3 regions of the Paraburkholderia sp. RL17-380-BIE-A genome follow, and region 3 is predicted to be linked to each of the others. Evidence: riboswitches for the same ligand, from Rfam matches in the RefSeq annotation. Region 3 holds a riboswitch; each other region holds the start of a gene.
What was found. Region 3 has a riboswitch for cobalamin ahead of cobG (precorrin-3B synthase). Riboswitches for the same ligand answer to the same signal wherever they lie in the genome.

Region 1: another riboswitch for cobalamin. It lies ahead of cobW (cobalamin biosynthesis protein CobW); the one in region 3 lies ahead of cobG (precorrin-3B synthase).
Region 2: another riboswitch for cobalamin. It lies ahead of P0D68_RS32205 (CbtB domain-containing protein); the one in region 3 lies ahead of cobG (precorrin-3B synthase).

What each region holds. Positions count from the first base shown of each region.
Region 1 covers NZ_JARESQ010000030.1:3,164-12,774, forward strand. Annotated here, with positions in the region: gene cobN (cobaltochelatase subunit CobN) at 1-3,767, opposite strand, end outside; gene cobW (cobalamin biosynthesis protein CobW) at 3,774-4,865, opposite strand; cobalamin riboswitch at 5,085-5,365, opposite strand; cobalamin riboswitch at 5,433-5,687, shown strand; gene cobA (uroporphyrinogen-III C-methyltransferase) at 5,928-6,701, shown strand; gene P0D68_RS33835 (cobalamin biosynthesis protein) at 6,698-7,105, shown strand; gene cobO (cob(I)yrinic acid a,c-diamide adenosyltransferase) at 7,153-7,755, shown strand; gene P0D68_RS33845 (cobyrinic acid a,c-diamide synthase CobB) at 7,759-9,111, shown strand; gene bluB (5,6-dimethylbenzimidazole synthase) at 9,095-9,611, shown strand, end outside.
Region 2 covers NZ_JARESQ010000026.1:26,366-35,976, forward strand. Annotated here, with positions in the region: gene P0D68_RS32195 (DUF6531 domain-containing protein) at 1-649, opposite strand, end outside; gene P0D68_RS32200 (CbtA family protein) at 2,350-3,081, opposite strand; gene P0D68_RS32205 (CbtB domain-containing protein) at 3,093-3,323, opposite strand; adenosylcobalamin (AdoCbl) riboswitch at 3,326-3,478, opposite strand; gene P0D68_RS32210 (histidine phosphatase family protein) at 3,567-4,160, shown strand; gene P0D68_RS32215 (hypothetical protein) at 4,184-4,624, opposite strand; gene P0D68_RS32220 (alpha/beta hydrolase) at 4,729-5,742, opposite strand; gene P0D68_RS32225 (MFS transporter) at 5,762-7,120, opposite strand; gene P0D68_RS32230 (alpha/beta hydrolase) at 7,117-8,193, opposite strand; gene P0D68_RS32235 (LysR family transcriptional regulator) at 8,380-9,282, shown strand; gene P0D68_RS32240 (ATPase domain-containing protein) at 9,369-9,611, shown strand, end outside.
Region 3 covers NZ_JARESQ010000008.1:209,248-218,858, reverse strand. Annotated here, with positions in the region: gene cobJ (precorrin-3B C(17)-methyltransferase) at 1-810, opposite strand, end outside; gene P0D68_RS16055 (precorrin-2 C(20)-methyltransferase) at 807-1,538, opposite strand; gene P0D68_RS16050 (precorrin-8X methylmutase) at 1,539-2,165, opposite strand; gene cobG (precorrin-3B synthase) at 2,158-3,669, opposite strand; cobalamin riboswitch at 3,722-3,900, opposite strand; gene cbiE (precorrin-6y C5,15-methyltransferase (decarboxylating) subunit CbiE) at 3,985-5,229, shown strand; gene P0D68_RS16035 (cobalt-precorrin-5B (C(1))-methyltransferase) at 5,229-6,326, shown strand; gene P0D68_RS16030 (cobalt-precorrin-6A reductase) at 6,323-7,048, shown strand; gene cobM (precorrin-4 C(11)-methyltransferase) at 7,107-7,832, shown strand; gene metE (5-methyltetrahydropteroyltriglutamate--homocysteine S-methyltransferase) at 7,917-9,611, opposite strand, start outside.

The sequences.
Region 1 (9,611 bases), on a different contig from region 3:
AGCAGATGCTGTTCCACTTGCGCGCGATAGTCGCCGGGCGTCTGCCACAAACCGCGCTGCATCGCTTCGAGCAGGCGCTCGCAAATCGAATGCAACGCGTGCGGGTTGTGCCGCTGCAAGAACGCGCGGGTGTCAGCGTCGTTCAGATAGGCATCGGTCACGAGCGCGTACTGATGATCCGCGATCACGCGCGCGGTCGCATCGTAGCCGTACAGATAATCGACGGTCGCGGCGATTTCCGCCGCGCCCTTGTAGCCGTGACGCTTCACGCCATCGAGCCATTTCGGATTGACCACCCGCGAGCGGATCACGCGGGCAATCTCCTCATGCAGCGTGCGCACGCGCGGCGCGGCCGGATTGCTATGGTCGGCGTGATACACGCTCGGCTGATCGCCGGCCAGATGCCGTACCGCGGCGACCATGCCACCCTGAAACTGGTAGTAGTCGTTCGAATCGAGCAGATCGTGCTCGCGGTTGTCCTGGTTCTGCAGCACCACGTCCAGCGCCGCGAGGCGCGTGCCGAACGCGTGACGCGCTTCTTCGCCCGCGCTCTTTTGCGTGTACGCGTAACCGCCCCACGCCTGATAGGCGTTCGCGAGATCGGCGTCGGTCTGCCATTGCCGCGAGTCGATCATGTCCTGCAGTCCCGCGCCATACGCGCCGGGCCGTGCGCTGAACACGCGCCAGCCGGCGCGCTTGCGCGCCTCGGCGGCGTCCATGCCGCGCGCAATGAGCGCATCGCGCTCACGCAGCACGCGCGCGCGAATCGGATTCAGGTCTTCGGGTTCGTCGAGTTCCGCGACCGCCTGCACGGCGGCGTCGAACAGATGCATCACGTTGGCAAAGGCATCGCGGAAGAAACCGGACACACGCAACGTGACGTCGATGCGCGGCCGGTCGAACACCTCGATCGGCATGATTTCGAAATCGGTCACGCGATGGCTGCCCGGCGCCCACTTCGGCCGCACGCCCAGCAACGCGAGCGCCTGGGCGATATCGTCGCCGCCGGTGCGCATGGTCGCGGTGCCCCACACGGAGAGGCCAATGGCGCGCGGATAGTCGCCCTTCTCCTGTAAATGCCGTTCGATCAGTTGCTGAGCGGACTTCAATCCCAGCGACCAGGCCGCTTGCGTGGGAACCGCGCGCGTGTCGACCGAATAAAAGTTGCGGCCGGTGGGCAGCACATCGGGGCGTCCACGCGATGGCGAACCGCTCGGTCCCGGCGGCACGAAGCGCCCTTCGAGACCGCGCTTCAGATGAAGCATTTCCTGCGGGCCGCAGGCGTCGAGCCGCGGCAGCACATCGGAACGCAGTCGCCCGATTACGCGCGCCGCTTGCGGCAATCCGGCAGCGAGCGGAGCCGAAGAGATGGCCTCCTGATCGCCGCACACGCCGCGCAACAACTCGGCCGCCAGCAACTCCAGCCGTTCACGCGTGTCGCCGCAGTGCCGCCACGGCGCATCGCTGACAGTGCGCAACGCGTCGGGCCGCGGCCCGTCCCACACCGCCGACCAGTCCACCGACAACGGATCGAACAGATGGTCCATCTGCAGATCGCGCGCCAACGCATCGATCAGGCCGGCCTTCGCGCCTTGCCCGTCGCCGACAGGAAAACGCCCAAGCGCCAGCAACGTATCGCGCCGTTGCACACCGTCCGGCGATTGCCCGAACGTATGCAAGCCGTCGCGAATCTGCGCTTCCTTCAACTCGCACAGCCATGCATCGACGCGCGTGAGGAGCGCGTCCTCATCGTCCTGCCCGGTCGGCGCCGCGAGGCTCAACTCCTCATGCAGCTTATGTTCGACGATGGTCGCCAGAATCGTGCGCCGCAACAGTTTCGAGCGGCGCGGGTCGACCATCAGCGCTTCATAGTATTCGTCCACCTGCCGCTCGAGGTCCTGCAACGGCCCATAGGTCTCGGCGCGCGTGAGCGGCGGCATCAGGTGATCGATGATCACGGCCTGCGCGCGGCGTTTCGCCTGGCTACCCTCGCCCGGATCGTTGACGATGAACGGATACAGATGCGGCATCGGCCCGAGAATCAGATCAGGCCAGCAGGCAGCGCTCAACGCGACGCTCTTGCCGGGCAGCCATTCCAGATTGCCGTGCTTGCCGACATGCACGATCGCGTCGATGCCGAACTGGTGGCGCAGCCAGAAATAGAACGCCAGATAGGCATGCGGCGGCACGAGGTCGGCGTCGTGATAGCTGGCGTAATCGCCCTGTTCGCGCGAACGCGCGGGCTGAATGCCGACGAACACCTGCCCGCAACGCCAGCCCGCGATCATGAAACGGCCGCGCCGCAGCGTCGGATCCTGCTCAGGTGGGCCCCAACGCGCGTTCAACGCCTGCCGCGCCTCGAGGGGCAACGCATTGAAGTGCGCGAGGTAATCAGCGAGCGCGAGGCTTTGCAGTGCGGGACGCAGATCGCGCACCACCGGATCGTTGGTCACACCCTCGGTGAGCTTCTTCAGCAGCGCGTCGCCGTCGGCGGGCAAGTCGGCGAGACGATAGCCTTCGTCGCGCAGCATCGACAGAATGCGGACCACCGAGGCCGGCGTATCGAGTCCCACGCCGTTGCCGATGCGCCCTTCGCTCATCGGATAGTTGGCGAGAATCAACGCGACTGTCTTGTCCGCGTTATCGAGTGAACGCAGACGGCACCAGCGTCGGCTCAATTCCGCGAGAAACGCCACACGCTCGGCGTCCGGCTGATACCGCACCACGTCGACCTGAGTGTGCGGACAACGGTATGCCAGCCCCTTGAAGCTGATGGCGCGCGTAATGATGCGGCCGTCCACTTCCGGCAGCGCGATATGCATGGCGATATCGCGCGAATTGAGGCCGTGATTGTCCTTTTGCCAGTCTTCACGATTGCCGCCGCTCAGAATCACCTGGAACACCGGCGCGTCGCCGGCGAGCGCGAGCGGCTCCGGGTCGTCGATCGCGGTCGCGGCGAAGGCGGTCGTATTCAGCACCAGCGCGGCATTGTGCTCTGCGCACAGCGATTGCACGATTTCGCGGCTGAACACGTCTTTGAGCGAGGTAATCGCGATCGGCAACGGATTCAGGCCTTGCGCTTCGAGCGCGTCGATCAGCGCGTCGAACACGGCCGTATTGGCCGCCTGCAGATGCGCCTTGTAGAACAGGATCGCCGCGACCGGCGCGTCTGGTTGCCAGCGCGCCTGCCAGTCGGCGATAGTCGGCGTGTCACGCCCGGGATGATAGAGCGTCGCGGCAGGCAACGCGCGCGGCGGCGCAGGCTCGCGTCCCCAGCCGAAGGTCCGGTGCGCGATACAGCGCAGGAACGCCTCGGCATTCTGCGCACCGCCCTCGCGCAGATAACGCCACAGTTGATGGCACAGATCGGCGCTTGCAGTACTGCGCGCGAGCAGGTTCGGATCTTCCTGCAAATCGCCGGAGAACATCGCGAGCGTCTGCTGCTTGCGCTCGGCGAGCGCCACCACCTGCTCGATACCGTAAGGCCAATACGCTTCGCCGCCGAGGTGATCGACCACCACCACACGCGCGTGCTGCAAGACGTCTTCGACGTAGAAATCGACCGAGGCCGGTTGCCGCAAATACGTGACGTTCGCGAGCCGCACGCTCGGGAAACCTTCACCCATGCGCGCAATCACGCTCGCGAGCAGCGACAGCGTGGTATCGGCGGAGCTGAGCACGACGATGTCGGCGGGCTGCTGATCGATACGGATCACGCCTTGTGTATCGTCGACGAAACCGCCCGGCGTGGTGCGCAGCAGATGCATGAGCGCTTACGCCTGTTGCGTTTCGACGCTCGACGGCACGCCGAGCGCCACGTCGAACGCACGCTGCAACGCGGCCTGATCGAGATCCTCGCCAATCAGCACGAAGCGGCTCGGGCCGCTTTCGCCAGCCTGCCAGCGTCGATCGAAATAGCTGTCGAAGCGGCGGCCCACGCCCTGAATCACGAGGCGCATCGCCGCGCCCGGCAGCGCCGCGAACCCTTTGACGCGATAGATCGTGTTCGTTTCGACGAGCCCTTGCAGCGCGGCGATCACTGCTTCGCGCGAGAGCGCATTCGCCTGCACGACCACCGAATCGAATTCGTCGTGATGGTGGTCGGCGTCTTCGGCGGAACCGTGGTGATCGTGGCGCAGGTGAATCGTGTCTTCCGAGGCGGCTTCGAGCCCCAGTAACGTATGCAGATCGAGCCGGCCCATCTGCGCGCGCACGATCTTCACTTGCGGCGGAATCTCTTCGCGAATCACCAGCTCGACCGCGTTTTGCTGCGCGTCGTCGAGCAAATCGGTCTTGTTCAGAATCACCAGATCGGCGGCGGACAACTGATCTTCGAACAGTTCGTGCAACGGCGATTCGTGGTCGAGATTCGGATCGGCCTTGCGCTGTGCATCCACGGCGACGGGGTTGTCGGCGAACTGACCGCTTGCCGCAGCCGGGCCGTCCACAACGGTGACCACGGCATCCACGGTAAAGCTGTTCTTGATCTGCGGCCAGTTGAAAGCCTGCACCAGCGGCTTGGGCAACGCGAGCCCCGACGTCTCGATCAGCACGTGATCGATCTGATCGCGGCGCTCGACGAGTTTTTCCATCACCGGAAAAAACTCTTCCTGCACGGTGCAGCACAGGCACCCGTTGGCGAGTTCAAACAGTTGGCCTTCGGTTTCGACGCCGTTTTCATCGCAACCGATTCCGCAACCCTTGAGAATTTCCCCGTCGATACCGAGTTCGCCGAACTCGTTGACGATCACCGCGATGCGCTTGCCGCCCGCATGCTGAAGAATGTGCCGCAGCAGCGTGGTCTTGCCGCTGCCGAGAAAGCCCGTGACGATGGTGACGGGGATCTTGCGCATTTGAGTTTGCATCGTGAGGTCCATCCGTAGGAGTTGCACGTGCACGCCGGCGTGTTTTTGTGTGTCTGTCTGCGCGTCTGCGTGCATCGGCCGGGTAGCCAGGTAAGCGGCGCGTAAGCCCAGCGAGCCAGAACGACAACACAACACGGGGACGAACGACGGGTTGCCGCGACAACAGAAAAACAGGAAGCGGGAATGAGATCATGAACGCACCGCCGCATCCCCGCGGCGTTCGCCCTTCGTATTCTGGCCGGTATCCGGGCTGGCGAAAGCGCCGCTTCCCCTTCCCGGGCGAGTGATTTCTCGCCCAGTGGTGATATGCCGACGCGGCCTTGCGCGTGGACATCGAAGCCGGCTCCGTGGCGCTAAAGAACTTACCGCAGCACCACATTTCGCTTACCGTTGCGGGGGCAGCACAGGTTGACCCGATCCATGGCAGGCGGGCACCCTGTTTCCCGTTTAACTGCATGCGCACGAGCGCGCACACGAGCACCAAAGTGCGTGCGAGTGTAGGCCCGCGGCCCGGTGCCGTCAAGGAAACGCAAGCCGCAAGCGCTTATCGGGCGGGACGCCATGTGCTATCGTATGCGCGCGTTTGGTGCCCGCACATGCATTCGCGTGTGCAGTTAAACGGGAAACAGGCCGCGCTTTACGCGCTCAACCTGTGCTGTCCCCGCAACGGTAAGCGACCTGCGGCGCGATGTCTTTCATCCCGCGCCGCGCATGCGTTTTTTCGATGCCACTGTCCATGACATTCCAACGAATGAATGCGGACGGGAAGGCAAAGCGCATGAGGCCGCCAGCCCGGATACCGGCCAGACGCGGAGGCGGCGAACCTCAGGGCAACATCACGCCGCCGGCCGCCGGAATCCGCGAGGGACGGATGTGAAGGCGCTGAAGCACGACGTGGCGCATCCGTTCGTCGATCCGTTCCCAAAGGGACCGTGGCGAGCCGCGCGTTTCGCCGTGCCTGAATCCGTAGCACTGCATGCCCCCAAAGTCCGTCATCCGGCGCGCCTGCGCGCTTCGCCCCTTTCCGCCCGTCACGACATGGCGCTCGCCATGCACGTTGCGATGACCCGCGCCTGGCTGATCGGCGCCGGCCCCGGCGACGTCGAACTCATGACCCTCAAGGCAACTCGCGCATTGGCCCAAGCCGATGTGGTGCTGGTCGACGACCTGGTGAATCCCGACGTGCTGCAGTTCGCGCGCGCCGACGCGCAGGTCGTCTACGTCGGCAAACGCGGCGGCCATCCGTCCACGCCGCAGGCCGGCATCGTCGCGCAGTTGCTCGAACACGTGCGGGCCGGGCGCAGCGTCGCGCGCCTGAAAGGCGGCGATCCGTTCGTGTTCGGCCGGGGCGGCGAAGAACAGCAGGCGCTGCATGCGGCGGGCGTCGAGGTGGAGGTCATCAACGGCATTACGGCGGGCATCGCCGCGCCCGCGGCCATCGGCATTCCCGTCACGCACCGCGATCACGCGCAAGGCGTGGTATTCGTCACCGGGCACGGCGCGGGCAGCGGCGAACCCGACTGGGCCGCGCTCGTCGCTACGCGCATGACCCTCGTGATCTATATGGGCATGCGGCGGCTGCACGATATCGTCGACGCGTTGCTCGCGGCCGGCATGAGCGCCGACACGCCATGCGCGGCGATCGAATCGGCCACCCGTCCGGAGCAACGCCATGCGCTCGCGCGGCTCGGCGAGTTCGCCGACACCGTCGCGCGTGCCGGACTCGGCTCGCCGGCGATCGTGGTGATCGGCGGCGTGGCGTCGCTCGCGCTGGCGCGCGCAGCGGCGCGGGCCGATGACGAAGCGCCTTGCGCAGACGGCGCGGCTACACAATGAAGACGCTGAGCGTGGGCATTGGTTGCCGTGCGCACAGTTCGGCCGAACAGATCGACGCGGCGGTGCGTGCCGCGCTCGGCGCGCATGCGTTCGATGAAATCGGCACCGTAGCGTCCATCGATACCAAAGCCCACGAAGCGGGCCTGCTCGAATTCTGCGCGCGTCATGCGCTGCGGCTGACATTCTTCAGCCGTGAACAGATTGCTGCGATGCCCGTGGCGGAGCCTTCGGCGGCAGCGCGTGAGCACCTCGGCGTGGATGGCGTGTGCGAGCCGTGCGCGCTGCTTGCCGCGACGGACGGACTCGGTGAATCCACCACGTCCGCAGCGCCTCGAGCACGGCTCCTCGTGCGCAAGACCGTCCATGCCGGCGTCACCGTGGCGATCGCCTCGACCACGGCCTAAGCCCAACGCGAACATCCAAACAACGACACTCAGGAACAGAACCTGCCATGAAGACCGATCCCGAATCGCATCAACGCATGACCGAGCGCCGACGCGAAGGCCACGAGAAGAAACAGGCCAACGCCACCGTCGAAAAAGGCCTGCTGATCGTCAACACCGGCACCGGCAAGGGCAAAACCACCGCCGCATTCGGCATGGCCGTGCGGGTGTTGGGCCACGGCATGCGCCTTGGCGTCGTGCAGTTCATCAAGGGGGCACTGCACACGTCGGAGCGCGACTTTCTCGGCGCGATCGCCAACTGCGATTTCGTCACGATGGGCGACGGCTACACCTGGAACACACAGAATCGCGACGCCGATATCGCGACCGCGCGCAAAGGCTGGGACGAAGCGCGCCGCATGATCGAAAGCGGTGAGTATCAGATGGTGATCCTTGACGAGCTGAACACGGTGCTCAAGTACGAATACCTGCCGCTCGACGAAGTGCTCGCGGTGCTGAACGCGCGCGCGCCGATGCTGCACGTGGTGGTGACCGGCCGCCACGCGCCGGACGCGTTGATCGAAGCCGCCGACCTCGTCACCGAAATGCGCATCGTCAAGCATCCGTATCGCGAGCAGGGTGTGAAAGCGCAGCGCGGCGTGGAGTTCTGAGCAATGTCCGCGTCCCCCGAGGGCACCTCCGCTGGCGCGTCTTCAAAAGAGACGTCCTCCGGTGCATGCCCCGCCCTCTTCATCAGCGCGCCCGCGTCGGGTCAAGGCAAGACCACGATCACCGCGGGTCTGGCGCGCTACCATCGGCGGCTGGGGCGACGCGTGCGCGTCTTCAAGACCGGACCGGATTTTCTCGATCCGATGATTCTGGCGCGCGCAAGCGGCGCGCCCGTCCTCTCGCTCGATCTGTGGATGGTGGGCGAAGCCGCCTGCCGCAGCCTGCTCGCGCAAGCGGCCGCCGAAGCCGACCTGATCCTGATAGAAGGCGTGATGGGTTTGTTCGACGGCACGCCGAGCAGCGCCGATCTCGCCACCACGTTCCGCGTGCCCGTGCTCGCGGTGATTTCGGCGAAGGCAATGGCGCAGACCTTCGGCGCGGTCGCCTTCGGTCTTGCGCAATTCCGGCCGCAAGTGCCGTTTTACGGCGTGCTCGCCAATCGCGTCGGCTCCGCGCGGCACGCGCAGATGCTCGAAGAAGCGTTGCCGCCAGGTCTGCGCTGGTGCGGGCACATTGCCGCCAGCGATGAAATCGCCTTACCCGACCGTCATCTCGGCTTGCACCAGGCGGACGAAATCGACGATCTCAACGCGCGCCTGGATCACGCCGCCGATACGCTCGGCCGCACCGCGCTGTGCGAACTCCCGCCGCCGGTCGAGTTCGGCGCGCCCGTGCCGGACGTGCTGCCGCGTCTGCTGGAGGGCAAGACGATCGCCATCGCGCGCGACGCCGCATTCTCGTTCATCTATCCGGCCAACGTCGCGCTGCTGGAAGCGCTCGGCGCGCGGATCGACTACTTCTCGCCGCTCGCCGACCAGCCACTGCCCGAACACGTGGACGCGCTGTACCTGCCCGGCGGCTACCCCGAGCTGCACGCGGCAACGCTGGCGGCCAACACGCGCAGCGCCGCGAGCATTCGCGCGCACGCGGCCGCGGGCAAGCCGCTCGTTGCCGAATGCGGCGGCATGCTCTATCTGCTTGACCGCCTCACCGACACGCAAGGCGTCAGCACGCCGATGCTCGGTCTGCTGCCCGGCCACGCGACGATGCAAACGCGCTTCACCGCGCTCGGCATGCAACGGATCGACAGCCAGCACGGGCCGATGACCGGCCACACGTTTCACTACTCGAAGCTCGACACCTCGCTCACGCCTCTGTGTTCGGCGATCCGGCCGCAAGGCGATGCGCCCGGTGAGGCCGTCTACCGCACAGGTTCGATCGTGGCGAGCTACATGCACGCTTATTGGCCCTCCAACCCGGCCTTCGCGGCCGCCCTGTTCCATGGCGAAGCCTTTTGACGATTTCGAGCGCGACGCTGTCTACCGCGCCATTTACGAACGCCGCGACATGCGCCATTTCGTGCGCGATCCGGTCGACGCCGCCGTGCTGCAGCGCCTGCTCGACGCGGCGCATCACGCGCCGAGCGTCGGCTTCATGCAGCCGTGGCGGATCGCGCGAATCACCGATCCAGCGCTGCGCATGGCCTTGCACGACACGGTGGAAACCGAACGCCTCGCCACCGCCGACGCGCTCGGCCAACGCCGCGAAGCGTTCATGAAGCTGAAAGTGGAAGGCATGCTGGACTGCGGCGAACTACTGGTGATGGCGCTGATGGACGGGCGCGAGCGTCATATCTTCGGCCGCCGCACCTTGCCGGAAATGGACCTCGCGTCAGTGGCGTGCGCGATCCAGAACATGTGGCTGGCGGCACGCGCGGAAGGTCTGGGAATGGGCTGGGTGTCGCTGTTCGATGTCGACGCGGTTCGCCAACTACTGCACATGCCGGAGGGCGCGCGGC
Region 2 (9,611 bases), on a different contig from region 3:
ACAGACCTGTGCTGACCGAGTACGTTTCCGTCGTACCGATCCGTTCGTCTTTCAGGTGGAAGTAACCATCGCCAGCTTTCGTCAGGGCGAGACCCGACGTTCCTGGCACCGCCCACGCTCCATTAACCCACTTGAATATCAGAGGCTGCCCGTTACTCCGATAAGCGGAGATCTTTGGGGTGCTCGCATTGGCTGCGGTCAGATCAAGCCTTCGCTGCCAGTTGCTGACCCAATAGCCCCCCATCGCCGTCTGGGTTTTGTCGAACGGCTTCGAAAAATAGCTACGACTGAACACAAGCGGCGACGTATCGCCGCTAGCAAAGTCAGTTTCAGAAAGCGTGACAACTCCATTTGCCGGAAACACCGGGGCCGCCACCGGGCAGGTATCGTCAGGCGGGGTTTCGGTTGAGCTGCACCATTGATCAATTAGTGCGAGGTCGTTAATACACGCATAGTTGCCCATTCCGCCAGGCGTATTGCTTGTGACGTCGAGCTTGCATGTCTTGGAGCCCGGCGTGGCGCCGGACTTTGCGTACAGTGAGAAGCAGTCGTCTGCGTTCGCGGTGAACGCAAGAACCAATAACGTGAAGGCAACCACCAGGCGGCCTAAAAATCCGGTCGCCTCTCCGTACAGTCTGTGTCTTCTCATTCTTATTCCTATAGGTTATTTGCTTGACGCACAGGTAACCTATAGGGATCACGATTACCGCAGAATGCGATAACTCCTAAAATCACGCTCTCCGTGCATTCACATAAACCATGGCTCGGGAATGTCGACACGAGGCGTAGGAATTTATAACGACAACCGTCAGATACCGCGAACTGCAATTAGTGAAATGGCGGACGCAAGACGAATGGAGGTACAGCGTAGTCCCTCGCACCACGAACCTCGGTAGCGATTAGCATCACTCGCGAATACGTTTCGCCCCGACAGGGACATGTCACTTCTTTGCCAGTTGACGCATAGGGCTCTAGGTCCGATTTTCCTTGATAGCCACCAACTTCAGGATATAAACGCCCCATGGGCCAGTCGCCTCATGGACACGAAGCCGGCCGTAGGCTCGATTGCCCGGAATATTCGAGGCCGGTCCGCATACCCTGATTGTGTCCCGGATGAAATCATCCCTAAACTCAACGCCAAACCGGCATCCCTTCCTGCCGCCGATTCGCTCGTATGTGACATCGAAAGTTCGTGAAGACTGCGCGGTGAAGCGTGGCAGGGCCAATATGCATTGCCATACGGCGGCACACACAAGCAGTCCCATGGCTACCGAAGTTACTGTGATGTGAGCAGCGATGTTTCTCAGCGGCTCGCGAAGTCTCTTGAATGTGTAGGCCCAAAGCAGACCAAGCACCACCGAGAAATCGCCTAGATACACGTCCCGGATTACCCACACGCCAACGTGGCAGTTGACGGACAGCACTACTCCGGTGAACCACACGAGAATAGGCAGGATAAATAGGCGCAAAGGCGTTCGAGTGGAACCGTTCTCTGATTTGCTTTCCTCACTGAATGTCATTTGCTCGCTTAGCTATGCGTCAAAGCCGTATTCTTTCACCTTGCGTCGTAGGGCTATCTCACATTTGAAATGCGGGGCGGTTTATCGATGAGAGGGGCAGTGCCTTGCATCGGTACTTCGGTCAGCAGTAGCGGTGGGTAATCAGTTTGACCTCCAGTCAGCGAATACGCGCACACCTTCCAGCAAGACGCGTGGGGTTAGCGCGAGCCAGTAGCTAAAGTCCGGTACCCCGCATTCGATGGGCTCCGCCTGTCGGTTCCTCGGCGATCGCGTTCGACCGCATTCCCGCGCCCATGCGGGCGGGCTCGAATCGGCTAAGCGCAAGTGGTCTGAACCTGGCAAGTACTGTCGCGGACGTGCTGAATACCATTGGAGCGGTAATTGCGAGTGTCGCCGATGCGTTGGCCCGGTTCAGGCGCAGGTGGCGGCGCCCTGGGCAAATACGACGGCCCTCCGTTGGACTCAACCAGCCCATTAGTTCTTGACCTGACCGGCTCAGGAATAAACCTGCCCCCTGAACACCAGCGCGACTTATTTCGACCTGAACAACAACGGCTTTGCCCGACAAACCGGCTGGATTGGCGCGGGCATAGGATTGCTCTGCTTTGCCCCCGACGACCGGGCCGCGAAGCTGGGACGTCTCACTGCTGGAACTTTATCCACAGATTCTGTGCTCAAGCCTGTGGATAACCACCCCACAACAGCCCCAACTCCTTGACGCACAAACCTTCTCGACCCCTGCGCGCAAACAGCGACGAGCCAGGCAGAGAACGCCGGGCACAACCACCGAGGCGGTTGCGCCCATCGCCTCCACCAACCATCAAGCCGACTACACCGCCGGCCGACCGCCCAACCGCATAAACGCACCGCGCTCAACGAGCGCGCCGAACAGCAGTCCAATCGTCGTCCACATGATCGCCTGCATACCAAGCGCCGCCACACGGAACTTCCACAGCAGCGCCGCCGGAAAACCCTCCGGCACTTCATTGAAAGTCGGCATCGACAGTTGTACCGCCGCGATAATCACGACAAACACCAACCCCGCCACGATCGAGCCATTCCACGCGCCGAGTTTCGCGCCCACACGGCGCCGCACCTTGAGCGAAAACACCATCGCGGCCAGCGAGATCGCAATCATCAGGAAGAACAGGCCCGTGCGCGTCCCGATCGTCTCCGGGTCGCCGACCGCAGGCGGGTTCGCCGGATACTTCAGGTTGGGAACGACCGCCAGCGCAATGAACGCACCGAGCGCCAGCCACGCGGACAACGCGCGTGCGCTCAATGCCCCCGCGCGCCCATACGCGTAAGCGAACACCAACGAGAACAACCCGCCAAACGCCGCGCCGTACACCACCACCCCGGTCAACAGGCCGAGTCCTTGTTGCGTCTCGCGGCTCACCATCGCGGGTTCGGGCGCCTCGTCTTTCGCGGCATCGGCCCTTTCTTCGAATGAGATCGCCTGATTGACTTGCGGCTCGCCCGCGACCCGGGCGAAGCCGAACGTGAGCAGTCCCGCGGCGATGCCTGCCAGCATCCCGCGCACCAACAATTTACCGACCATGTCCGACTCCGTTAGTGACAGGGAAAGCCGAGCAGATGGCGACCGTCGTGCACGAACTCATGCACGTACATGCCGGGCACCAGCGATGTGGCGCCCTGTTCCGCACCCACGAAGTAAAGCGCGAGCAACAGCAGCAGCCCCCCGAACACGACCCACGGCAGCAACTCGCGCAGCGGAATCGGCGTGGGTTCAAAAACGGGCTGAGAAGCGGCCTGCGAAGCGGGATCGAAAACAGCTGTCATGATGGACATCTCCTGGGGTTACGCGCCCCGATAGTCGTTGCAGAGGAATGATGCGAAGCTCAGGTCTGGCTTTCGGCATGTGCTGTCGATTACAGTGGCGCGACCGCGCCGGGTTTTCACCGGCTTCCGTGCTTCGCAGTCCGGCTATTCTACGCGCTAAACTCCGGCACCCGGCAACGCAAAGCGGATGCACCCTTTCCGCCAACGCCAGGCTTCGGCGCAGCCTCACAGGAAATGAACAGAGTGGACATACGGCTATTACTGATCAGCCACGCATCGACCGCAGCCCAACGTGCAGGCCGTTTTCCCGCTGATGACCCGCTCGACGCCCGCGCTATCGCAGAAGCCCGCGTCCACGCCACGAACACACGTCTGGCGATCGCGGAAAGCGCGTCAGCCTATGTGAGCCCGGCCGTCTGCGCACGAGATACGGCGGCGGCCCTCGGCCTCGCCGCGTCGGTCGATGTCGCGCTGGCGGACATGAACTATGGCCATTGGCGAGGGCGGCGGCTTGCCGATCTCGAAGCCGAAGCGCCGCAAGACCTCGCCGCATGGATACGCGATCCCGACGCCGCGCCGCACGGCGGCGAGTCGTTCAGTCAGCTCGTAAAGCGGGTAGGAGAATGGCTCGTTGCGCTAGGCGGCACGCCCGACCTTGCATCGGCCGATATGTACAACGTGGTCGCCGTCACGCATGCTCCGCTTCTCAGAGCAGCGATCGTGTATGCGCTTGGCGCATCGACCGCAGTGTTTTCGCGCATTGAAATCGCACCGCTTTCGATGATCGAGTTGCGGCGCTCATCACGCGGCTGGTCGTGGTGGCCGGCGACGCATTAGCCGCTTTCACGCCGCAGCCCGATTCACTTACCCGACACCACCAGGCGCAACTTGTTCGAACCCGTCGGCGTTACGGCAATGTCGGTCCGCTTGCCCTTCGCACCGAGATAAAAGTGCTGCCGTCCCGGCGAATTCTGGTCGTGTGTCGCGTCGGGCAAACACGACGCGACGTCGGCCGCGACCGCTTGCAGCGCGTCCGCATTTGAACCGGCGTCGTGATGCGGCGTCCACGTGCATTGGTAGCTGCCGTGGCTCGCCGAACATTGCGCGTCGTCGCCGTAGGGTTGCGCGACGCCTTTGCCATCGTCCGGCGTCAACGACGCGAGGCCGCCAGGCGCCGCCGCTACGATGCGTTTCAGTGATGCACAGGGGCTAGGCGCGTCGTCGGCATTGGCGCTGCACGGCAGCAACGCGCCGAATGATGCAACGGCAAGCGCGGAGGCAAGCAATCGGGTTCTGTTCATGTCGGCGCGGTCCTCGAAGTGGCTTACAAGTAGCATGAAGCGAAGTAGCACGCTTCGTGCCCATGCGCGCCGAGCGCCTCACGCTCGCTCTCGCGCAACGCGCATCACAGACCAGCACCAAACAAAGCAGCCAGTCCTTGAGGCGATGAGAAAATCCCTTTGGCATCGTGCCCGACACCATCGATCACGAACGTCCGATGCGTCGCCAATCCTTCCGCATGCCGCGCCGCCATATAACGCGCATAAGCGAGTCCTCGCCCGAGACGGTGGCTTCCTTGCGTTTGCGCGGCGCATGAACGGTCGAGCGCAGGATGCTGCGGATCGCAATCCGCGCCGCCGAGCAGCACGGTGACGTCGCGTTGCGCGTAGCGCGCTTCGAGCGCCGCCGCGGAACCAGCGTCGCCCGACTCGCGCGCGTAAGCCGGCAAATCCTTGAGCCCATACTTCCAGCGATTGAACGACGGGCACATCGCCCTATCGAACTCCGCGAACTCGCCAGAGGCTGTAGGCCGCAGCGCATCGAAATACACATACGACGAAGGATTCGCCACCACGTATCGCAGCACAATGCCGCGTGCGGTGAGCGGTGCCTCGCTGCGCGCGACCACCGCATAGCGCTGCACGACCTGCCCGCCGCCCGAGTGCCCGGCGACCACCACCTCGGCGAGCGACGCGAACTGCTCGCGTGATGCGAGCGTGTGCACAATGGCGTCGAGTACATCGAATGAACTGATCGGCGCGGGACCTTCGGCGTTTTCGCCGCCCATCCAGCTCGTCCAGTCCCAATGCAATGTGGACGGCGGCAACGCATGCGCTTCGACATCCGCGGTCGCGAGAAACTGCGGCACGATCAGCAGCGTATCGGCCGCGCTGCCGCCGGCAAGTGCGCACGACCGCTCGGCGAGATCAAAGTAAGTGTCGCCGTTGCGCAGGCGGCCGTGAATCAGAATCACGGCGCGTCGAACGTCGCGCGTCGGCGCCAGCCAGTCGCCATTCGCGAACACGGGCACAGTGCCGCTGCCGGCTCGCGTCGTGACGTTCAGATGCCGGCTCGCGACCACCGCCACCGGACGTTCATTCGGCGCTCGCTCGTCGTCTGTCATCAAGTACTGGGTCATGCAATACGCTCGTGGTTGATCAATGAGTGGCGGGCCTCGGCGCAGTGTCACCCGCCATACGTCCGGCACGCGTGAAGTACACCATCGCGAGCGACACAAAACCGGCAAAAATCAGGTAAAACGCGGGCGTAAGACTACTGCCTGTCACGCGCGTCAAGCCGGTAATGGTGAGCGGCGCCATGCCGCCGAACAGCGTCACCGCAATGTTGTACGACAGCGCCACGCCCGCCGACCGGCTGCGCACCGGAAACAAGGTGGCGAGCATGCCGGGATGCGCACCGGACATCGCGGCGAGAAACACCGTCGCGACCATCTGCGCGATGAAGAGATGCCCCGGCGTCGGATTCGTCACGACGAAGTGATAAAGCGGGTACACGCAAACCATCCACGCAATCACGATCGGATAGAACAGCTTGTACGCGCCATAACGATCGGCGAGCTTGCCCGATAGCGGAAACAGAAACAGATTGAGCACACCCGACACGAACGCGCCGAGCAACGCCGTAGAGAGCGGCAGATGCAATTGCCGCTCGACATACACCGACAGATACGAGTGCCACACGTAATTGGTCGCCGCGCCGATGATGATCACGCCCATCGCGCAGACCGCCGCATCGCCGTTGTCACGGAAGAACTGGCGGATCGTGACGAGCGGCGGCTTGTCCTTGTGGTCGAGCAGGCGCTCGAACTCCGGCGACTCGGCCACGCGATGGCGAATATAAAACCCAAACGGCCCGGCCAACGCACCAAACAGAAACGGCAGACGCCAGCCCCACGCCACGAGTTGCTCATGCGTGAGCTGCGTGGTCAGCAGATAACCGACCCCGGAAGACAACAGCAGCGCAAACGCCTGCGCCGACATGTTGAAGCTGCCATAGAACATCTTCTTGTGCGGCGGCGCATACTCGACCAACATCGCCGATGCGGTCGCGAACTGTCCGCCCACGGAGAGCCCTTGTAGCAGGCGAGCGAGCACGACCAGCATCGGCGCCGCGACGCCGATGCGCGCATAACCCGGCGTGAGGCCCATCAGCAACGTGCTGGCCGCCATCGAAATGATCAGCAGCGACAGCGCTTTACGGCGCCCTGCCCGGTCCGCATAAATGCCTAGCAGAATGCCGCCGATCGGCCGCACGATGAAACCGACCGCGAACGTGGCAAGCGTCAGCATGATCGAGACGAAACCACTACCGCCGGGAAAGAACACTTGCGCGATGATCTTCGCGAAGTAGCCGTAAATCAGAAAATCGAACCACTCGAGCCCGTTGCCGAGCACGGAGGCGAAGATCGCACGCCGCACCATCGCGGGACTCAATGCGTTCGAGGCACCGGCGCCGGACGCGCTTCCTTCACGCTGATTGAAGGTCGCTTCGCTCATTGTTCGCATCCCTGAGTGTCGAACATCGCCGCCAGCGCGCACACCGAGGTCAGGATGCGCGAACCGTCGTGCCCCACGCCGGGCACGATGTGAAAGCTCTGCTTCAAGCCGTCCGGGTGGCGCGACTGGATATAGCGGTAGTACGCCTGCGCACGCGCGACGCGCTGTGGCCCTTGCGCTTCGGCCGCGCAGGTCTTGTCGAGCGCGCTCTGCTGCGGATCATCGTCCGCGCCGCCGACGAGGTAGTCGATCCGCCGCGCCGCATAGGCCGCTTCGAGTTGCGCGGGTGTACGGTTGTCGAGATACGGCGGCCGGTTGTCCATGCCGTATTTCCACTGATTGAAGTCGGGGCATTGCGCGGCATCGAACGGCGCAGCGACGCCTTGCGCGTTGGGCCGTTGCGCGTCGAAATACGCATAGGTTGAAGGACTTGCCACCACGTATCGCACATCGATACCCTCGCCAGTCAGCGCAGCGATGTTGTGCCCCGCGACAGCGTAGCGCTGCACGACTTGTCCACCGCCCGAATGCCCGGCGAACACCACGTGCCGCAAATTGGGAAACAGCTTGCGATCGGCAAGCCGCGCGACGATCGCGTCCAGCACCTCGTAGGAACTGATGGGCAGCGGCGCGCGAGCCGCTTCGCCGCCCATCCAGGCGTCGCCGGTCCAGCGCAGCAGATCGGCAGGTTCGTCGTGAACGCGCGTATCGAGCGTGGCGAGGAATTGCGGCGCGATCAACAACGTGGTGTCGGGGTCTGCATGCGCGGCATCGCGGGCGTTCTGCGCGGTGCGAAAGTACACGTCCGCATTGCGCAGTTTGCCGTGAATCACGATCACCGCTCGCGTCACCTGCGGTTGCGCGACACGCCAGTCCTTCGACAGATACAGCGGAAATTCCGCGTGCCCTTGCGGCGTCTCGAGCGTGAAGCGCGTATCCGAGATTGTCGCCACCGGCTTCATATGCGGCTCGTAAGGATGGACCGCGAGCGCGGGTTGCGCGAGCGTCATCAGCAGTGCAGCGCCTGTCAACGCGCAGCGCATACCGAAACGCCGTGAGAGATTGACCGTCATGTAGCTTGCTCCTGATTACCGTGCACTGTCTTGAACGCGGTGCATCGTCAAATCTGTCGTTGAAAAACTCGACTACGATCGTAGGGTCGGCTGAGGCAAATGTAAAATACCTGTTTTACGCACAACCCATATTTTATGAATATGGCAGTGGGCAGGCATTCGAATGCAGCCGGGAGACGAAACACCATGGAATTGCGGCATCTGCGTTACTTCCTGGCAGTCGCTGAAGAAGGCCAGTTCACGCGTGCGGCTGAACGGCTTGCCATGCAGCAGCCACCGCTCTCGCAGCAGATCCGAACGCTCGAGGAAGAAATCGGCTTCGAACTCTTCGTGCGCATGCCGCGCGGCGTCACCCTGACACCGGCCGGGCAGGCCTTTGCCGAAGACGCGCAACGCTTGCTGCAGAACCTGCAGCAGTCCGTGGACAAGGCGAGCCGGATTGCGCGCGGCGAACTCGGCACGATGTCGATCGGGCTGACGAGTTCCGCCGCGTTTCATCCATTCACAACCGAGGCGATCCGCGCGTTTCGCAAGGTGTGTCCCGAAGTCGCCGTGGAGCTTGCCGAACTCAATGCGGCGGAGATCATCGAGCGCCTGGCTGCAGGGCAGATTCAGGCGGCGTTTCTACGCAAGCCCGTCGAAGCGCGCGAAAGCGTAGCCTTCGAGTTGCTCCTCGACGAGCCGATGGTCGTGGTGTTGCCGGTCGGCCATCCCTTGCTCAAAGGCAAGAAGCGGCCGCGCGTGTCGCTGAAAGCGCTGGCACACGAAGACTTCATTCTGGTCCGCCGCCCGGGCGCGCCCGGCATGTATGCCGACATCCTCGCGGCATGCCGGCAAGCGGGTTTCGTCCCGCGAATCGCGCGTGAAGTGCCGCGTATGCTGTCGGGCATCAACCTCGTTGCCGCGGGTCTCGGCGTGACATTGGTGCCCGCTTCCATGCAACGTTACGACCAGGTAGGCACCGTGTATTGCACGCTCGCGAATCCGTCGAAACTGAGCGCGCCGTTGCACCTCGCCTATCCGGCTGTATTGCATAACAGCGCGGCGACGCGCTTCATTCAACTGGTGATGGCACGCGCCGGCGCGTGAGGCTGGCGTCGACGGGCACGCAAATTGCATTCTCGACGTACCGGCTGGGAAATGATCAGCCACTCACTCACGCGAAACGCCACGCCATGTCAAACAGACACGACGCCGACACACCGGCCCGCCTGTCATCCGGAATCGATGGAATCGACGACATCCTCGGAGGCGGTCTGACTGCGCACCGCATGTATCTCGTGGAGGGTGCGCCCGGGACAGGTAAAACTACCCTGGCCTTGCAGTTCTTACTCAAGGGTGTCGAAGAAGGCCAGGGAGGCTTATACATCACCCTGTCCGAAACACGCTCCGAATTGATCGCGGTGGCCGACAGCCAC
Region 3 (9,611 bases):
CTCAGACGAGGCTAGTAACGCCGCGAGGGACAGCGGCGCGAGACCATGCGTATCGAGTGCCTCCTGCACGCGGGCCACAATCCCGGCACTGGCACTGGCACTGGCACCCGCACCCGCACCCGCACCCGCACCCGCACCCGCACCCGCACCCGCGCCCGCGCCCGCGCCCGCGCCCATCACCGCCGCGACCACACTTCGCGGATGAATCACCAACTCATCCTCGCGCCCGTCCCACGCACGCGGCGTTACGCGAATCGCGAGGCGCGCCGAGTCGGAGCGGGGCAGTTGCGCGTCATCGAGCCACGGCGCGTCGCCTTCGATACGCGTGCTTTCGCCAGCCAGCAGATCCGACACGAAGCGTTTTCCTTGCCCGACGTCGGCGAGCGTATAACCATCAGGCGGATTGAGCACGCAGGTGCCAAAACGCAATTCGCCGCTCGTCGTGATGGCAGGCGGCACGGCTAACATCGCGGCCATCTCGCGCGCCATCACGTTGACGCCGGCGAGACCGCCGAGCAGCGGGACGACCGCGCTGCCGTCTTCGGCAACGGCCAGCACCGGCGGCTCGACGCCCTTGTTCGCCAACAACGGCGCGACGCAGCGAATCACGATACCCGCCGCGCACAACGCGACGATCGGCGTGCCGCGCGCATACAGTTCCCGCAAATGCGCGCCGAGTTCGCTGTAAGCCACGTCCGCCTCGACACGTCCGCGCAAGCCGTGCACCCGGCTATCCGCATACAGCGCCTGAATGCGTCGCGCTGTCGCCAACGCGCCCGCGCCGAGAATCACGATCGCGGGCGCGTTCATCCTTGCCATTTTTCCCCCGGCACCACGAGCAACGAAAAATACGGCGACGCCATCGGATCCACGTCGGCGAGCGCAACGATGCGTTGATTGCCCATCGTCGCGCGTTCGACGTAGAGCGCGCGGTCCGCGAGGCCGAGTTCGCCCAGCACGCGCCGCACCTTGTCGAAGTTGCGGCCGAGTTTCATCACGACGGCGGCGTCGGCATCGGCGAGACGCCGGCGCAATTCGTCTTCGGGCAGGACGCCCGAGAGCACCGACAAACTCTGATTGCGGTACACGAGCGGCGAACCGAGCACCGCCGCGCCGCCGAGCATCGAGCACACGCCGGGCACGACTTCGCTCTCGTAGCGCGCCGCGAGCCGGTCGTGCAAATACATGTACGAGCCGTAGAAGAACGGATCGCCTTCGCAGATCACGGCGACGTCACGACCCGCGTCGAGATGCGCGGCGACGATTTCGGCGGCGGTGTCGTAGAAATCGGCGATGATCGCTTCGTAGGAAAGCGGCGGTTCGAGCGCTTCCGTAGTGACGGGATAAACCAGCGGCAGATGCTGCTGCGCGTCGTGTAAATGCGCTTCGATAATGCTGAACGCGTTGCCTTTCTTCCCCTTCGCGACGAAGTACGCGACCACCGGCGCCGCCTTCAGCAAACGCAGTGCTTTCAGCGTGATGAGTTCCGGGTCGCCGGGGCCGACGCCAAGTCCGAACAAACGTCCTTGCACGGTCATTTATTCGACCTCCGTTGCCAGCGCGTTCACGGCGGCCGCCGCCATGGCGCTGCCGCCGCGACGGCCGTGCACGATCACATAGGGCACACCGCGACTGTTTTCCGCGAGCATGACTTTCGATTCGGCCGCGCCGACAAAGCCCACCGGAAAGCCTAGGATCAGGGCAGGCCTGGGCGCGCCCGCGTCGAGCATATCGAGCAGATGAAACAGCGCGGTCGGCGCATTGCCGATCACGACGACGCTACCCGCCAGATGCGGCCGCCACAATTCGAGCGCGGCCGCGGAACGCGTATTGCCGAGTTCGCGTGCGAGCGACGGCACGTCCGAGTGCGTGAGCGTGCAGATGACCTCGTTGTGGGCCGGCAACCGCGCACGCGTGATTCCTTGCGCGACCATGCCGGCATCGCACAGGATCGGCGCGCCTTGCGCGAGCGCCGCACGGCCCGCCGTGCCCGCGCCTTTGGAGAACTTCAGGTCGTCGATCACATCGACCATGCCGCACGCGTGGATCACGCGCACCGCGAGTTTTTCGAGGTCGGCGGGAATGCGCGACAAGTCGGCCTCCGCGCGGATCGTCGCGAAGGATTGGCGATAGATCTCCTGACCGTCGCGAATGTAATCAAGCATCGGTGTTACTCCGGGCCAGGCGTTCGAACATGTCGGCGGCCTGGTCGATCGTCAGTTGGCGCGCGACGCACTGGCCGAAACCGGGCCGTCCGTCGCGTCGATAAAAGTCGTAGAGGCCGGGCGCCGCCGCTAGCAGCGTGTACGGCGCGCAATGCGCCGCGGCGCACGAGCGGGAGCAGCCGCTCAGATGCACATCGACGCCGTCAGGCAGGCGGGCGGCGAGGCGCAGCGCGTCGGCCTTGGTGTCGGCGAGGCTCTTCGCACAGCCGCTCGATCCGGCGCAGGCAATCAGGCGCGTGATGGCTTGCGCGGGATCGGTGGCGAGGCCGAGCGTGGTCAAGCCGGATAGCACAGCGGGAACCGCGTGCGTTGCGATGTCGGGCAGCAGCACGCTTTGCCAGGGTGTGAAACGCAGTGTGCCGTTGCCGTGCTGCTGGGAAAGCGCGGCGAGGGCGCGCAGGGCGCCGGCGTCGAGGCGTCCGAGCGGCGGCTGGCCGCCGACGTACCAGGCTCCGGGCACCCGTTGAGGGTGGACGCCGAGGCGGAGGCTCGCATCGGCGGGCGCGGCTCGACGCCAGTGGGCCAGCGATGCGTCTCGCGTCAGCGGAAAATGGACGTACCGTTGAGCGTGATGCAAGAGCGCGTCGGCGCAATGGCCGGCTAGCAGGTGACGCATGCGCGTGGCGTCGGCGGGGGCGAGTTCGAGGAAGGTGAGCAGCAGCGCGCGCACCAGAGCGGGGACCTGTGAAGGCAGAACCGCGGCCAGTGCAGCCGTGCTGTGCGCACCGGGTTTTGCAGCAAGATCCGGCGAACCGGTATCGTCGTACTGCGTTGGCGAGCCCGCACACGCACTCGCGGGCGGACAACCCGCCAGCCCGAATACGAATCGCACGCCGTCCGACTCCTGCGACGCCGCCAGCCAGACATCGTGCGGATGATCCACTCTCGCGAGCCGTTCACCGCCGTCCAGCAGCAGCGCGAATTTCGGCGACAGCGCCGCGAAACGGGTTTCGCTTTGCAGCATCGAAAGCAAATCGGCGCACAGCGGGCGCGTGTCGAACAGGGCTGACGGATCGCGTCCGGCAGCGGGGCTGATCATCACGTTGCGCACGTCGTCGGCGGCGATTGCCGCTGGTGTGTCCGGTGCCTTCGCCGCGCCGCTCGACGGCCTCGGCCCGAGCCCGGCAGCCACGAGCGCCGCAATCAACGCCGCTTCGTCACCCGGCTTGACCCCACGCACCTGCAGATTTGCCCGATTGGTCAGCTCGATTGCCCCGGCAGCGTGGCGTGCGCAGGCATCCGCGATCGCGCGCGCCTGCGCCGCGCTCAACTCGCCGCCAGGCAGTTTGATGCGGCAAAGCCCGCCGTCGCGGGCGGCCACGATGCGCAGCAGCCCCGGACACGCCGAGGGCCGCGGCGTCGCGGCCGCGTCGGAGACAATGGTGGAAGGCGAAGCATGATTCAAGACGGACACCGGTTTAGCGTCGCGCGACGGCCCGAGCATGCCGTGAAGCGGCATGGCTGCGGCATCGGTACACCCCGCCCGATGTTGGCTGGCACGAACAGTCTCGCCGGCAGGTCTCCTGGCTGGCAGGTCATGGGCCGCCGCTGCCTTCCCGGTAGAACCAGTGGCGTGGAGCGCAGGCGGACTCGCTGCATACAGTTGCGGGGGCAGCCACAGTGGCACTGTGTTCCCTCTTCGGCCCCGAAGGGCACCGGCGGCTGTATTATGCCTTTTTTCGAACAGCACAACGAGGCTGGGCGCTTTGATCGGCGCGGTACAGCGGACTATTTGAAGACACAGAATGAGGATGGGTGCATGCCGGCGTGGCTGACGGTGGTGGGCATAGGCGACGACGGTTTCGCCGGTTTGGGAAGGCCCGCGCGGCGTGCTTTGCTGGAAGCGTCGGTGGTCTACGGCGGCGAACGTCATCTGGCGATGCTGCCCGCGCGGCTCGCCGCGCGCCGTGCCGCGTGGCCGCGTCCGTTCGATCTCGCGCCTTTGCTGGCTGAGCGTGGCGGCGCAGTGTGCGTGCTGGCGAGCGGCGATCCGATGCTGTTCGGCGTGGGCGCGACGCTCGCGCGACAGTTGCCGGCAGGAGAGTTGCGCGTGCTGCCCGCGCCGTCATCGTTGTCGCTGGCCGCTGCGCGCCTCGGCTGGCCGTTGCAGGACGTCGCGACGGTGTCGCTGGTGGGCCGGCCGTTGGCGACGTTGAACGCGCATCTGCACGACGGCGCGCGCGTGTTCGTGCTGAGCGCGGACGGTCGCACGCCCGCCGCGCTCGCGGAGTTGCTCAACGCCCGCGGTTTCGGTGCGACCCGTATGAGCGTGCTGGAACACCTGGGCGGCGAGTTGGAGCGGCGCATCGACGGCCGGGCGGATCAATGGCCGGCGGGTGAGATGGCCGCGCTGAATCTGATCGCGCTCGACTGCCGTGCCACCGAGGGCGCGCCGCGTTTGCCGCTGACCTGCGGTTTGCCCGACGACGCCTTTCGCCACGACGGCCAGTTGACCAAGCGCGATGTGCGCGCGATCACGCTCGCGCGTCTCGCGCCGGCGCCCGGCGAATTGCTGTGGGACGTGGGCGCGGGCAGCGGCTCGATCGGCATTGAATGGATGCGCGCGCATCCGACGTGCCGGGCGATCGCAATTGAAGGGCATGCGGAGCGTCAGCGCTTCATCGAACATAATCGCGATGCGTTGGGCGTGCCGACCCTGCAACTCGTCGCGGGCCGCGCGCCTGCCGCGTTGCAAGGGCTGCCGGGGCCGGATGCCGTGTTCATCGGCGGCGGTGCGACGGTGCCGGGTGTGCTCGAAGCGTGCTGGGCCGGTCTGCGTGAGGGCGGCCGGCTGGTCGCCAACGCGGTCACGTTGCAAGGCGAAGCGGCGCTGGCGGCATGGCGCGAGCGGCACGGCGGCACGTTGACGCGGATCGCGCTCGCGGACGCGCAACCGCTCGGCGGGTTCGATACGTGGCGGCAGGCGCTGCCAATCACGCTGCTGGATGTGACCAAACCGGCCGAAGGTGCTGTGAGGAACCCCGACTCACCCCAAGAACCCTGATGCGCGAAGAAACGCCCGAACAACCCGCGCCGCTGCGTAGCGGCTACACGACCGGCAGTTGCGCCACCGCGACGTCGCTGGCGGCGGCGCGTCTGCTGCTCGCGGGCGTGGCCAGCGACGTCGCGGAGATCGTATTGCCCAAGGGCCAGCATGTGCCGATGCCGCTGGTGTTCTGCCGCCTGATCGACGATGGCGCCGGCGGCGCCGAAGCCGGCACCATCAAGGACGCCGGCGACGATCCCGACGTCACGCATGGCGCGCTCGTATTCGCGCGCGTGCGCCTCGTCGCCACGCCGGGCGTGACGTTTCGCGCGGGGCCGGGCGTCGGCACGGTGACGCGTGCGGGACTGACGCTGCCGGTTGGCGAACCGGCGATCAACCCCGTGCCGCGCAGAATGATGACCGAGCATCTGGCCGAACTCGCGGCGGAGCATGCCTATGGCGGCGGCTTCGAGGTCACGATCGGCGTGGAAGGCGGCGAAGCGCTCGCGCTGAAAACGATGAACCCGCGTCTCGGCATTCTCGGCGGTCTGTCGATCCTCGGCACCACCGGCATCGTGCGGCCGTTTTCGTGCTCGGCGTATATCGCGTCGATCCATCAGGGCATCGATGTAGCGCGCGCCAACGGCTACACGCATCTTGCCGCCTGCACCGGCAACGCCAGCGAGGACGCGATGCGCGCGCACTACGGTCTGCCGGATATCGCGCTGATCGAAATGGGCGACTTCGTCGGTGCGGTGCTCAAGCATATGAAGCGCGCGCCGGTCGAGCGTCTGAGCGTGTGCGGCGGCTTCGGCAAACTCAGCAAACTGGCGGCGGGGCATCTCGATCTGCATAGCCGTCATTCGAGCATCGATCTTGAACGGCTCGCGCAGTGGGCGGCCGAACACGGCGCCGACGCCGCGCTTCAGGCGGCGATTCGCGCGGCCAATACGAGCCAGCAGGCGGTTGCATTGGCGCGTGAGCAGCAGGTGCCGCTCGGCGATATCGTCTGCCGGCATGCGCTGGCCGTGGCGCGCGATATCGTGCCGCCGCAGGTCCACGTGGAAATGTTCGCGATCGACCGCCAGGGCAACCTGATCGGAGCCGCGCAATGAAGCGGATTCTGCTGCTCGGCGGCACCGGCGACGCGTTGCGGATCGCTCGCGAACTCAACGATCCCGTCCACGTGTACAGTCTCGCCGGCCTTGGCAAGGTGCCGGGCGATCTCTCGTGCTCGGTGCGCGTGGGCGGTTTCGGCGGCAGCGAGGGCCTGGCGCGTTACATCGACAGTGAGGGCATTGGCCTCGTGCTCGACGCGACGCATCCGTATGCCGCGCAAATCAGCGCGAATGCGGCACAGGCGAGCCGCGTCGCGCGTGTGCCGTATTGGGCGCTGCGCCGTCCGGCCTGGCAGCCGCAAGCCGGCGACGATTGGCGCATGGTCGGTGACTGGGCCGCGCTCGCGGATGCGCTTGCGCCGTTCAGGAAGCCGCTCTTCACGCTCGGCCGCGAACCGCTTGCGCATCTCGACGAGATTCCCCCGCATCAGTTCTGGACCGTGCGTTGTCTCGATTCGCACGAGGACACGGCGCGTGCGCGCATTATCGCGGCGCGCGGCCCATTCACGCTCGAAGGCGAACGCGCGCTGTTCGCCCTGCAAGCCTTCGACGTGGTGGTGAGTAAAAACAGCGGCGGCAACGCGACCGAGGCAAAACTCGAAGTCGCGCGTGAGCGGGGTTTGCCGGTCGTGATGTTGCGCCGGCCCGAGTTGCCGGCGGCGGATCGGGAGTTCGAGCGCATAGCCGACCTGCTCGAAGCGCTGCAAGCGGCGCATTGAGCTTCCGCCTGAATCGCGCATGCCTGCCATGCCGCGCTAACGAATCATGGAGTAATGAATGACGGTGTTTTTTATCGGCGCCGGTCCGGGCGACCCGGAACTGATCACGGTGAAAGGGCAGCGGCTCGTGCGCAGTTGCCCGGTGATCCTGTACGCGGGTTCCCTCGTGCCGGCCGCGGTGCTCGAAGGTCATGCGGCCGCGCAGGTCGTCAACACCGCCGAACTCGATCTCGATCAGATCGTCGCGCTGCTCGCGGCGGCGCACGCCAAAGGCCAGGACGTGGCGCGCGTGCATTCGGGCGATCCGTCGTTGTACGGCGCGATCGGCGAACAGATCCGCAGACTGCGCGAATTGCATATCCCCTATGAGATCGTGCCGGGCGTGACCGCCACGGCCGCCTGCGCGGCGGCGCTGGGCTGCGAACTCACGCTGCCCGATGTTTCGCAGACGCTGATTCTCACGCGCTTCGCGAACAAAACCAGCATGCCGGAAGGCGAACAGCTCGCTGACCTTGCGCGGCACCGCGCGACGATGGCGATTCATCTCGGCGTGCGGCATCTTGCGCGCATCGTCGATGAATTGCGGCCGCATTACGGCGGCGCGTGTCCGGTCGCGGTGATCTATCGCGCGAGCTGGCCGGACGAGGAGAAGATCACCGGCACGCTCGACGATATCGTCGGCAAAGTGCAGTCGAGTTCCATCGAGCGGACCGCGCTGATTCTGGTCGGCCAGGTGCTCGCCGCCGAAGGCTTCGCGGACTCGACGCTGTACGCGAAAGACTGAACCGCCGAACGTGGAAACGCCCATTAGCGCGGCACGATACCGCGCGCGAATGGGCGTTCGACGCTGGTTCAACGACCGATCACATCACGCAGGCCATTCTTCCGGCTGCTTCGTCGCCGCGAGCTTCGCGCGCAACGCCCTGGCGGCCCGCACCATATTCGCGAGCGCGGCTTCCGTTTCCGGCCAGCCGCGCGTCTTCAACCCGCAATCGGGATTGACCCACAGGCGCTCGGCCGGAATCACTTCGCATGCACGTTCCAGCAGACGTTGCATCGCGTCCGCACCCGGCACGCGCGGCGAGTGGATGTCGTAGACACCCGGGCCGATTTCGTTCGGATACGCGAAGGCGCCGAAGCCGTCGAGCAGTTCCATCGCCGAGCGCGAGGTCTCGATGGTGATCACGTCGGCGTCCATTGCGGCGATCGAGGGCAGAATGTCGTTGAACTCCGAATAGCACATGTGCGTATGAATCTGCGTCTGATCGGCGACGCCCGCGGCCGAAATGCGGAACACACGCGTGGCCCAGTCCAGATACGCGGCCCAATCGGCGCGGCGCAGCGGCAAGCCTTCGCGAAAAGCCGGTTCGTCGATCTGGATGATGCGAATGCCGGCCTTTTCCAGATCCACGACCTCGTCGCGGATCGCGAGCGCGAGTTGCAGCGCGGTGGTCGAGCGTGGCTGGTCGTCGCGCACGAACGACCATTGCAGCATCGTCACAGGGCCGGTCAGCATGCCTTTCATCAGGCGCTGCGTGAGTGATTGCGCGTAGCGCGTGGTCTCGACCGTCATCGGTTCGGGACGGTAGACGTCGCCGTAGATGATCGGCGGCTTTACGCAGCGAGAGCCGTAGCTCTGCACCCAGCCGTTTTCCGTGAACGCATAGCCCCACAACTGTTCGCCGAAATATTCGACCATGTCGTTGCGCTCGGCTTCGCCGTGCACCAGCACGTCGAGGCCCAGTTCTTCCTGTTTGCGCACGGCGATCTCGATCTCGGCGCGCATGCGTTGCAGATAGTCGAGCGCGCGCAGTTCGCCGCGTTTGTAGGCGGCACGGGCCTGGCGGATCGTCGGCGTTTGCGGGAACGAGCCGATCGTGGTGGTCGGCAGGAGCGGCAGGCCGAGCGCTTCGCGCTGCACGCGGTTGCGTTCGGCGAACGGGCTTTGCCGTTGCGCCATCGCGCTGCTCACCGCGGCCACGCGTTTTTGCACGAGTGCGTTGACCACCGCGCTGGAGTGGCGGCGTGCTTCGAGCGCGCGGTCAGCGGCGGCAAGCATTGCTTCGGCCGCGGCGGGATCGCGTAAGGCAAGGGCGAGCGTGGCGACTTCAGCCAGTTTTTCGGTGGCGAAGGCGAGCCACGATTTCAGATCGGCGTCGAGTTTCTTCTCCGCGTCGAGCGCAACCGGCACATGCAGCAACGAGCACGACGGCGCGATCCACAAGCGTTCACCGAATTCGGCATGCAGGCTCTGCAGCGATTCGACGATCTCGCCGAGATCCGCGCGCCAGATATTGCGGCTGTCGATTACGCCTGCCGACAGCACCGCATGCGCTGGCAATGCCGCACGCCACGCGTCGAGCTGTTGCGGGGCGCGGACCAGGTCCAGATGCACGCCGCCAATAGGCAGCGCGGCCACCCGCGGCGCGTGTTCCGCAGCGCTTTCGAAGTACGTGGCGAGCAGCAGCTTCACGCCCGACGCGCCGAGCACGTCATACGCGGCGGAAAACGCTTCGAGCCATTGTGCGGGCAGATCGACGCACAGCGCCGGCTCGTCGATCTG